2 regions of the Ottowia sp. VDI28 genome follow, and region 2 is predicted to be linked to the other one. Evidence: predicted binding sites of a transcription regulator. Region 2 holds the regulator's gene; the other holds the start of a gene.
The links. Region 2 encodes NrdR, which represses ribonucleotide reductase genes. Its sites were predicted from a motif close to CACNANATNTNGTG; they were not measured.

Region 1 (5,589 bases), 510 kb from region 2:
ATCGTCGATCGCGCAGAACTTGATGTCTGTGGCAGGTGTCTCGATCTCCGTCGCTTGCGGTGTTTGAGCAGCAGGTGCTGCTTGTGGTTTGGCGCTGCTGGAGGGGGCGGCGCTGCCGGAGGAGACCGCGTTGAGGCGGCCTGATTGCACGGTGGATTTCTCAGCGTGCGTGGCGCTGGTGGTGCGCAGGTAGTAGGTGGTCTTGAGACCGCGCAGCCAAGCCAGCTTGTAGGTTTCGTCCAGCTTCTTGCCGGAGGCGCCTGCCATGTAGATGTTCAGGCTCTGCGCCTGATCGATCCACTTCTGGCGCCGTGATGCGGCTTCCACCAGCCATTGCGGCTCGACTTCGAATGCAGTGGCGTAGAGCGCCTTGATCTCCTGCGGCACACGGTCGATGGGCGCGAGCGAACCATCGAAGTGCTTGAGATCCATCACCATCACGTCGTCCCACAGGCCCAGGCGCTTCAAGTCCTTGACCAGGTAATGGTTGATGACGGTGAACTCGCCGGAGAGGTTGCTCTTGACCGAGAGGTTGCCGAAGCACGGCTCGATGGAGGCATCGACGCCGACGATGTTGGAGATGGTGGCCGTGGGTGCGATAGCGACGCAGTTGGAGTTGCGCATGCCGTCTTGCGCGATCTTGCGGCGAAGCGCATCCCAATCGAGGGTGGAGGAGCGATCGACTTCGACATACCCGCCGCGGGCCTGAGCCAGCAGATCGAGCGTGTCGGGGGGCAGGATGCCTTTGTCCCACAGCGAGCCGTGGTAGCTGGAGTAGCGTCCGCGCTCGGCCGCGAGCTCGGTGGAGGCCCAGTAGGCCTGGTAGCACACGGCTTCCATGGATTGGTCTGCGAAGGCCACCGCTTCGGGCGAACCGTAGGCGATGCGCAGTTCATACAGCGCATCCTGGAAGCCCATGATGCCGAGGCCGACGGGGCGGTGGCGCATGTTGGAGTCGCGCGCTTTCTTGACGGCGTAGTAGTTGATGTCGATCACGTTGTCGAGCATGCGCATGGCCGTGGTCACGGTGCGCTGGAGCTTGGCGTGATCGATGCCGCCATCTTTCAGGTGTTGCAGGAGGTTGACCGAGCCCAGATTGCAGACGGCGGTCTCGGTGTCGCTGGTGTTGAGCGTGATCTCTGTGCAGAGGTTGCTGGAGTGCACGACACCGGCGTGCTGCTGCGGGCTGCGCACGTTGCAGGCGTCCTTGAAGGTGATCCAGGGGTGGCCGGTCTCGAACAGCATCGAGAGCATCTTGCGCCACAGATCAACGGCCGGCAGCGCCTTGCTGGGTTTGATCTCGCCGCGCCGCGCGCGCTCCTCGTAGGCGGTATAGGCCTGCTCGAAGTCGGCGCCGAATTTGTCGTGCAGGTCGGGCACGTCGGCGGGGGAGAACAGCGTCCACTCGCCTTTTTCCATGACGCGCCGCATGAACAGGTCCGGAATCCAGTTAGCGGTGTTCATGTCGTGGGTGCGGCGGCGGTCATCGCCGGTGTTCTTGCGCAGCTCCAGGAATTCCTCGATGTCGAGGTGCCAGGTTTCCAGGTAGGTGCAGACGGCGCCTTTGCGCTTGCCGCCCTGGTTGACGGCCACGGCGGTGTCGTTGACCACTTTCAGGAACGGAACCACGCCCTGCGATTCGCCGTTGGTGCCTTTGATGTGGCTGCCGAGGGCGCGCACGCGCGTCCAGTCGTTGCCCAGTCCGCCAGCGAATTTGGAGAGCAGCGCGTTTTCCTTGATGGATTCGTAGATGCCGTCGAGATCGTCAGGCACCGTGGTCAGGTAGCACGAGGAGAGCTGCGAGCGCAGCGTGCCGCTGTTGAACAGCGTGGGGGTGCTGCTCATGAAGTCGAACGAGGACAGGATTTCGTAGAACTCGATAGCGCGCGCTTCGCGGTCGATCTCGTTCAGCGACAGGCCCATGGCCACTCGCATGAAGAAGGCCTGGGGCAGCTCGATGCGGATCTTGCGCAGGTGCAGGAAGTAGCGGTCATAGAGCGTTTGCAGACCCAGGTAGTCGAACTTCAGGTCGCGCTCGGGCTTGAGGGCCGCGCCCAGGCGGGCCAGATCGAACTGCTGCAGGCGCTCGTCCAGCAGGCCGCCTTCGATGCCCTTCTTGATGAACTGCGGAAAGTAGTCGGCGTAGCGCTCGGCCAGTTGCGTGAGGCTCACGGTTTCGCCCAGGATTTCCTTGGCGATGGTGTGCAGCAGCAGGCGGGCGGTGACGTAGGTGTAGTCGGGCTCTTTCTCGATCAGCGTGCGGGCGGCCAGGATGGCGGCCTTGTAGACTTCTTCCACGGGCACGCCGTCATACAGGTTGCGCAGGGTTTCCGTGAGGATGGGGGCGCCCTGGACTTCAGTGCCGAGGTTGGCGCAGGCCTGGTCGACGAGCACTTTCAGTGCCTGCATGTCGAGCGCGACGCGCTCGCCCTTGTCGATGACGTGGAGCACAGGCGCCTGGATGGCGGCTTCTTCGGCCTTGTGCTGCGCGCGCTCCTGCGTGCGGCGCTCACGGTAGAGCACGTAGGCGCGGGCGACTTCATGGTGGCCGCCGCGCATGAGGCCGAGCTCGACCTGGTCCTGAACGTCTTCAATATGAAAGGTGCCGCCGCCCGGACGCGAGCGCATCAGGGCCCGCACCACGGTTTGCGTGAGGCCGTCGACGACCTCGCGCACGCTGGCGGAGGCCGCGCCTTGCGTGCCATGGACAGCCAGGAAGGCCTTCATCATGGCCACGGCAATTTTGCTGGGCTCAAAAGCGACAACGGCGCCATTGCGCCGCATGATCTGGTAGCTGGTGAGTGCTTTCCCAGCGTTCGGGGCGCTGGAGGAGTGGTCTTCTGCTGCTTGGAGGCGGGGGGAATGGGCGGGCGCGGTGCCATGGGCTGTTTGCATGAGATCCTCTCGGTAAAGCGTTGTTGTGGCGTTGTGGTGCAGATGAGTTCGAGGCGGCCACTGCTTGGGTGGGCGCTTTTTGGGTGTTCAACGCGGGGTTCAAATACACACTATATATAGTGTCGGCTTTGAGTTCAAGCCACTATCTGTAGTGTATCTACTAAGAGGCGTGAAAAAGAGCGTTAGAGAAAATTTGATACGTTTTTCTTTTGAATCTTTCTTCTTCTCTCTCTCTTCTTCTCCCTCTCCCTCTGGGAGAGGGTTGGGGTGAGGGCTTTCACTGGAGGTCGATCAGAACGGCCTTCTGCTCCCTGATGACCTTCAGCTATTTGATCTGAGGTCGGAGGCCGGGATTGCCCCCGGCAGTGCACCTACCTTTCTTTGCGTCGCCAAAGAAACGTAGGCCAAAGAAAGGCGACCCCACTGCCCGCGTCCCTGCGCTGCGCTCCGGGCAGCCTGCGATGCTCGGTCAAGGGGCGGTGCTGCAGAACTCGCTATGTTCACTACGTTCACGCCGCTCAAACAGCTGCAGCAAGCTAGAGCACGAAGCAAGGGCATCTTGCAGTGCCCTTGCCCGCCCCTTGCCCTGCGCTTCTCAGCGCGGGCAGAGGGGTGGGGGCCCGGCTCGGGCCATCGCTGCGCTCGGCCCGCGAATCAACAGACCTCGCTACGCTCGGTGGTCTTGTTCCCTCCCCCGTTGGGGGAGGGTTAGGGAGGGGCTTTCACCGCGCCACCTCTTGACCGCTGCTACTCCCCGCGCCCGGCTTCTCAGCGCACAGGAAACTGCTCAGCCGGCCAGCCCAATGTGCGCTGCAGCAATGGCCAATCAAACCCCGGACCTGGATCCTGCTTGCGGCCGGGGGCTACATGCTCATGGCCGGCGATGGCATTGATCGGATACTGGCCGGCGACGGCCGCGCTGAGGCTGGCCAGGGTTTCATACTGCATCGGCTCGAACGCGCCACCCTCAAGGCCTTCCAGTTCGATCCCAATGGAAAAATCATTGCAGTTCAGGCGGCCACCGTGGCTTGAGGCGCCGGCATGCCAGGCGCGGTCGTCGCAGCTGACGAACTGCCACAGGGCGCCATCCCTGCGTATATAGAAATGAGCCGATACCTCGATACCGCGAATGAGCTCGAAGTAAGGGTGTGCGCTCCAGTCGAGGGTGTTGGTGAAGAGCGCTTGTACGTTCTCTCCTCCGAATTGCCCGGGGGCAGGCTGATGGAATGCACGACGATCAGGCTGATATCCATGCCCGCGGGGCGAGGGCCGAAATTGGGCGAGCGCAGAAGGCGCGCGTGCCGGTACCAGCCCGCATCCCATAACGCGGAAGAGGCTTCAGGTGTGCTCAACTGCCGTTTCCAGGGTCATTGTCGTCGCCGGCGTCGCTGCCGCCTGGCGCCGTGATGCCCAGGCGCGCCATCCGGTAGCGTATCTGGCGCAGATTGAGCCCCAGGCGCGTGGCCGCGGCCGTGCGGTTGAAGCCGGTTTCGTCGAGCGCGCGCACGAGCATGTCCTTTTCCTGGCCGTCGAGCCAGGCTTGTAGATCGTTGGGGATGGGGCATGCGCTGGGGCCGGGGTCTACGGAGGCCGCGAATGCAGCGGGCTCGGCCGGTGGCGGGGCCATCCTCGGGGGCGCCGCCAACAGATCGTCGAGACCGGATTCGCTGCCATCACCCAGCGCGAGCGCGCGGTGCAACAAGTTCTCGAGTTCGCGTACATTGCCGCGCAGCGGCGCTTCATTCACTTCCTGCAGCAGACGCTGTGAGACTGGGGGAGCCGGAATGCCTGAATCAGCGGCGATGCGCGCGAGCAAGGCCTGGCACAGCGAGGGCAGGTCTTCGCGGCGCTCGCGCAGCGGCGGCACGAGGATCTCGATCACGTTGAGGCGGTAGAACAAGTCCTGCCTGAAGCGGCCAGCCTGCACTTCCGCCGCCAGATCCTTGTGGGTGGCGCTCACGATACGCACATCCACCGGTTCTTCCTGTGTTTCGCCAAGCGGACGGATGCGCCGCTCCTGAATGGCTCGCAGCAATTTGGCTTGCATGGCCATCGGCAGGTCGCCGATTTCATCCAGGAACAGCGTGCCGCCGCGCGCGGCCTGAAAAAACCTTCGCGGTCTTGCACCGAGCCGGTATAGGAGCCCTTGCGGGCACCGAAGAATTCGGCTTCCAGAAGACTCTCGGGAATGGCACCGCAGTTGACCGGGACGAACGGCCCCGTGCCGCGATGGCTGCAGGCGTGGATGGCCACGGCCACCAGTTCCTTGCCCGTGCCGGATTCGCCCTGTACCAACACCGGGGCCATGCTGGTGGCGACCTTGGCGATGCGCTGCTTGACGCCGCGCATGGCGGCGGACTCGCCGACCAATCGCGCCAGCGCGGTGCCGGCGGTGTCGCTGGCTGGGGGGACCGAGGCTGCATTCGACTGGGCGGGCGTATGGATGGGCAGGTTCAGGGGCACAGCGGGGGCGGTTGGCGCGGCGCTGGGCGGTTGCAGCGCCGAGGCCACCACGGCGCGGAACTGCTTGAGATCCACCGGTTTGGTCAGATAGTCGAAAGCGCCGGCCTTCAGCGCTTCCACCGCGTTCTCGGCCGATCCATACGCGGTGATCATGATGCTGCGCTCCTGCCGCCGCGCCGCAGTGATTTCGCGCAGCAGCTCCAGCCCCAGGCCATCCGGCAGGCGCATATC
Region 2 (5,589 bases):
TGCGCCTTTGACGACCTCGATGCGCTCCACGTCATCCAGCAGGTATTGGCTCAGATCAACGGTGGAACTGGTGCTGGCGGTAATGGGCAAACCATCGATCAACACCAGCACCTGGTCAGCGCTCAGGCCCTGCAAGGAAAGCTCATAGCCCGATTTGCCCAATACCTCGCGCAACTGCAACCCTGGCACATTCTCCAGCGCCTGCTTGAGCGTGCTGGCGTTCGTGCGCTCGATTTCTTCCCGTGTGACCACTTCGGTACGTACGGGCGTCTCATCGATCTCGCGTTCGGTTCTCGTCGCCGTGATCACGACCGGCTTGAGGCTGGGCGCCTCAGCACTCGGGACTTCGGATTCCTGCGCCTGAACAGAAGCGATGGCAAGCCAGGGGAGCAACCAGCAGGCAGAACGGGGAAGGGAAGCAAACATGAAGGATGAGCAGCGGATTTCGGCAGCACGCGCGCGCCAAGAGACGCGCATGCTCAGAAAACGAAAGCCTCATTACACGAATGAGAAAGGAAATAGGAATGTCAATAAGAATCATTCCTATTACCAAATATAACATGAATGCTCGCCAACTAAACCCTCGCCATCCAAGATCCTCGGTCGTCGGCTAAACTTGCCAACGTGCGCAACTGGCGATAGGTGTCCTCCAAGGAGGCACCGACGTGGAACCGGGGCAGAACTGCCTCCGAACACCACGGGGGAGCGCGCCGCCGGCAGGCTTTTTCTGCACTGGTGTTCCAGCCGTTCGCCTGGGCAGCCCGCAAGAGACGTTCTTCGTAAGTCATGAAGAGCATCTCTGGGGACGTTCCCTTCCACCGAAGGACTGCCACATCATGTACGACCGCAAAAATCTCATCGAACAAACCGATCCCGATGTCTGGGCCGCCGTTCAGGCCGAGCACCAACGCCAGGAAGATCACATTGAGCTGATCGCCAGCGAAAACTACGCCTCCCCTGCCGTGCTGGCTGCCGCCGGCACGCAGCTCACCAACAAATACGCTGAGGGCTACCCAGGCCGCCGCTACTACGGCGGCTGCGAATACGTCGACGTGGTGGAGCAACTGGCCATCGACCGCGTCAAGCAGCTCTTCGGCGCCGATGCCGCCAACGTCCAGCCCCACTGTGGCGCGTCGGCCAACGAAGCCGTGTTCCTGGCATTCCTGAAGCCCGGCGACACCATCATGGGCATGAGCCTGGCTGAAGGCGGCCACCTCACGCACGGCATGCCTCTCAACATGAGCGGCAAGTGGTTCAACGTCGTCAGCTATGGCCTGAACGCACAGGAAGCCATTGACTACGACGCGATGGAGAAAAAAGCGCACGAGCACAAGCCGAAACTGATCGTTGCCGGTGCCAGCGCCTACTCCCTGTCCATTGATTTCGAGCGCTTCGCCAAGGTAGCCAAGGATGTTGGCGCCGTCTTCATGGTCGACATGGCGCACTACGCCGGCTTGATCGCTGGCGGCCAATACCCCAACCCCGTGCCGCACGCCGACGTGGTCACCAGTACCACGCACAAGAGCCTGCGAGGCCCCCGCTCCGGCTTCATCCTGATGAAGGCCGAGCACGAAAAAGCCATCAACAGCGCTGTGTTCCCCGGCCTGCAAGGCGGCCCGTTGATGCACATCATCGCTGCCAAGGCCATCGCCTTCAAGGAAGCGCTCTCACCCGAGTTCAAGCAGTATGCGCTGCAGGTGCGCAAGAACGCCCAAGTCGTGGCCGAAACGCTGATCCAGCGCGGCCTGCGCATCGTGAGCGGCGGCACCGAAAGCCACGTCATGCTGGTCGATCTGCGCTCCAAGAACATCACCGGCAAGGAAGCTGAAGCTGTTCTCGGTGCCGCGCACATGACGATCAACAAGAACGCCATTCCCAACGACCCGGAGAAGCCCATGGTGACCAGCGGCGTGCGTATCGGCACCCCCGCCATGACCACCCGTGGTTTCAAGGAAGAGGAAGCCCGCATCACCGCCAATCTGGTGGCCGACGTGCTGGACAACCCGCGCGACGAAGCCAACCTGAACACGGTCCGCGCCAAGGTCGCCGAACTGACCAAGCGCTTCCCTGTGTACGGATGAAGCACCCCCTGAGTGGCCTTCGGCGCCTTCCCCTACGCCGGGCGCCCCCTTACTCTTCGGGAGGGGGACAACGCCAATGGCCGGCTCAGGTCCGTCCACGGCGTTCGACGTATGGCCTGCTCTGCGGCCCTTCCGCTCACGCGGCCAGGGCAGATTGCAATGGTTAACCAAGAGGTAAACTGCGGATGAAGTGCCCTTTTTGTGCTCACACCGAGACGCAGGTAGTCGACTCCCGCATCTCCGATGAAGGCGACTTCATCCGCCGCCGCCGCCAATGCGCGCACTGCGCCAAGCGCTTCACGACTTACGAGCGGCCGGACCTCAGCTTTCCTTCCATCGTCAAGAAGGACGGCCGGCGCGTGCCTTACGCGCGAGCCAAGCTCCAGGCCTCACTCGACCTGGCTCTGCGCAAACGCCCGGTCAGCACGGAGCAGCAGGATACCGCCATCGAGCGCATCGAAGAAAAGCTCCTCGCCGCCGCCGCGCGGGAACTCCCCTCCTCCCGCATTGGCGAACTGGTGATGCGAGAGCTCAAGAAGCTCGACAAAGTGGCTTACGTGCGCTTTGCCAGCGTGTACCGCAGCTTCGAGGATATCGACGAGTTTCGTGCGCTGGTGGACGAAGTTCGGCGCTAGTCAGGCCTCCCGCCTCAAATTGCGGTAGCTTTCGCATTGCGGCGGCCATCTGCAGCCGCTATCAGGCCGCCGCCCAGGCTCCACTCCACAACCTTCGCAGAGCCAAAGGCGTAAGGATCATCGCGGACCTTCAATCCGCCCGTCTCGCCCGTCCCTATTCCACACGGATAGTGTTGCTCGATCAGCACCTCGCGTTCGCGGCTCAAGCACCAACGCGGCTGCGCGACGGCTTTTGCGGGCGTCAGCCCCTGATCGACCAGGCCAGAGAGCACTTGAGCGAGCGTAGCCGTCTGGCTCAAGCCCCCGGGGGATGCCAGAGCCCATCTTGGCAAGCCATCACGCATCACGAGCACTGGGCACAGTGTGTGCCGCGGGCGTTTGCCCGGCGCCACGCAATTCGGGCCGCCCGGTACCGCGCTGAAGCCGAGCATGCGATTGTTCATCAGGATACCTGTTTCAGCATCGAGGCACGCTGCACCGAATGGACGGAAGACACTTTGTACCAGCACTGCCAGATTGCCATCGGCATCGCCAGCCACCACACAAGCCGTGCCACCAGGGAGTTCCTGCGGTGTATCGAGGGGCTCGCGCATCGCTTGCCGCATTGCATCCAGCAGAGGGCTTAGCTGGGTTTGGCTCAAGGAGGGCTTGCCGTCATGGACCAGGCCCTCGCCAAGCACGAAGGCTGCGCGCATGGCCTGCAGTTGGGCTTCAAGCCTGGCAGGCGCCGGCAATGACGATGGTACGGTTTCGAGCCCAGCCAGTTGCATCAGGAGCAACAGCCCAAAACTGCTCGGAGGCAGTACGTGCACCTGATGGCCGCGGTAGTGACCTTCCAGCGGTATCGTCCACCGTGCCTGATAACGCCTAAGATCCTCGCGTGTAATCAAGCCGCCAGCGCGCTCCACGAAATCCGAGAAGCGATCCGCCAGTTGTCCATCATAAAATTCGCCGGCACCGTATCGCGCAATGCGGGAAAGGCTTTCTCCGAGCGCGGGCTGGTACAGCATGGGTTCGGCGCCGCCGCCAGCCATGAAAAGCCCCCTGCAACCGGGATCGGCGGCCAGATTGGCACGACACTCAACCACGAACTCGCGCATGCCGGAAGCCCTGGGAATACCGCTCGCAGCACCGCTCACCGCCGCCGAAAGCACATCAGCCCATGCCATCCGGCCAAAGCGGGTATGCAGCAGGCTCCACCCTGAGACGATGCCAGGGACCACCGAAGCTCGCGCGCCCCGCCGCGGAATCCCTTCCGGGAACGCTTCCGGAGTCGCTCCCGAAGGAGCCACTCCCGCGGCGTCAAGGCCGTGAATCATGCCAGTCGCTGCGTCCCGGTAAAGGCCGAGCATGTCGCCACCAATGCTGTTGGCATGCGGAAGCGCCACCGCCAGCATCGCCGATGCCGCGACGGCCGCATCGGCCACGTTGCCGCCCTCCCGCATCACCGCAGAGGCTGCTTCGGCCGCTGCGGGATGCCCAGCAGCCACAGCGAAGCGCCGGCCGCGCGCGAAGCTCGCCGGATATGGGGTTATCGAACTCATCGTCGATCCGTTGCAGCGTAAGGAACGAGTCGCCGTTGAATCTGCTCGACCAGCATGATCGACAGGTATCCGAATAGCGAAATCAGCACGATACCCACGAACATGCGCGAGATGGAGAAGAGCTGCCAGGAAGTCCAGATGTAATAGCCAATCCCGCTTTTGGCGCCAATGAACTCTGAAGCTGCGATCAGCACGAAAGCGTGGCCGATGCCCAGCTTGATACCCGTAAAAATGTTGGGCAGAGTTGCCGGCAGCGCAATGCCCGAAAGCTTCTGCCGGAGCGAAGCCCCTGCGTTGCTCGCCACGTCGAAGTAGATCGGGGGAATCTGCAGCACACCACTCAATGTGCTGAAAAAGACGAGGAAAAACACCCCGATCGCCACAAGCATGAACTTGGAGGCATCGCCCAAACCGAAAAGCAGTAGCAGCAGCGGAAAAATGGCGACCTTCGGCACCGTGTAAAGCGTGCTGAATATTGGCGTGAGCACGAGCCGAGGCCATTTGTACAACCCGAGCCAGAGGCCTAACACTACTGCGGGCAGCATGCCCATCACGAAGCCTATGCCTACTCGCCACAAGGTAGCACGGGTATGTGCAGCAATTTCGCCATTGCCGAGATCCTCCAGGAAGGTATCGAAAATGGCGCTTGGGGGTGGGAAAAAGCGCACGTCAAGCCAGCCCAGTCGGCAAACAGCTTCCCACATTGCAAGCAGCAGTATCGGGCTGAACATGGCCGCGATCTCTGCCAGTTTTTCCGCCCGTGAAGGGCACACAAGCCTGTGCAAGCGATCTGTTTCCTGCTCCACGCCGGCCTCTGTCGAAGACAGCGGCGCGGTGCGCTCCTGCCGGACAGTGCTGGTGGTACTGGCGCTCATGCGGCCTCCCGGTTGTCGTGCGAAAGGCCAAGCAGGCGCCAGATTTCGTAGCTCAACTCACCAAACCGCGGCGAGCGCCGCAATTCGATGACATTGCGCGGACGCTCAAAGGGCACCACGATGTGCTGCAGCATTCGTCCTGGCCGGTGAGACATCACGAGCACGCGGTCAGAAAGCACTAGCGCCTCCTCCACGCTATGCGTGATGAACACCACCGTTTTTCCGCTTCGCTCCCAGACGCGCAGAAGCTCCTGCTGCAGTAACAGACGGGTTTGCTCGTCGAGCGCGCCGAAAGGCTCATCCATGAGCAGCACCGGCCGATCCGCGGCCAGAGCGCGCGCCACCGCGGCACGCTGCTTCATGCCGCCCGAGAGCTGATGCGGATAAGCGCGCCGGAAATCGGCCAGCCCGCACAGTTCAAGCAAGCGCGCCACAGGCTCGGCCCATTGTGCGG

Region 1: the regulator NrdR is predicted to act here: its motif matches at 3,004-3,017, upstream of WJU18_RS25590 (ribonucleoside-diphosphate reductase subunit alpha).

The regions. Positions count from the first base shown of each region.
Region 1 covers NZ_CP149820.1:5,369,013-5,374,601, reverse strand. Annotated here, with positions in the region: gene WJU18_RS25590 (ribonucleoside-diphosphate reductase subunit alpha) at 1-2,895, opposite strand, end outside; partial or broken gene ampD (1,6-anhydro-N-acetylmuramyl-L-alanine amidase AmpD) at 3,664-4,247, opposite strand; partial or broken gene WJU18_RS25580 (sigma-54-dependent transcriptional regulator) at 4,244-5,589, opposite strand, start outside.
Region 2 covers NZ_CP149820.1:4,855,542-4,861,130, forward strand. Annotated here, with positions in the region: gene WJU18_RS23125 (TonB-dependent receptor plug domain-containing protein) at 1-426, opposite strand, end outside; gene glyA (serine hydroxymethyltransferase) at 837-2,081, shown strand; gene nrdR (transcriptional regulator NrdR) at 2,267-2,716, shown strand; gene WJU18_RS23140 (gamma-glutamyltransferase) at 2,731-4,260, opposite strand; gene WJU18_RS23145 (ABC transporter permease) at 4,257-5,135, opposite strand; gene WJU18_RS23150 (ABC transporter ATP-binding protein) at 5,132-5,589, opposite strand, start outside.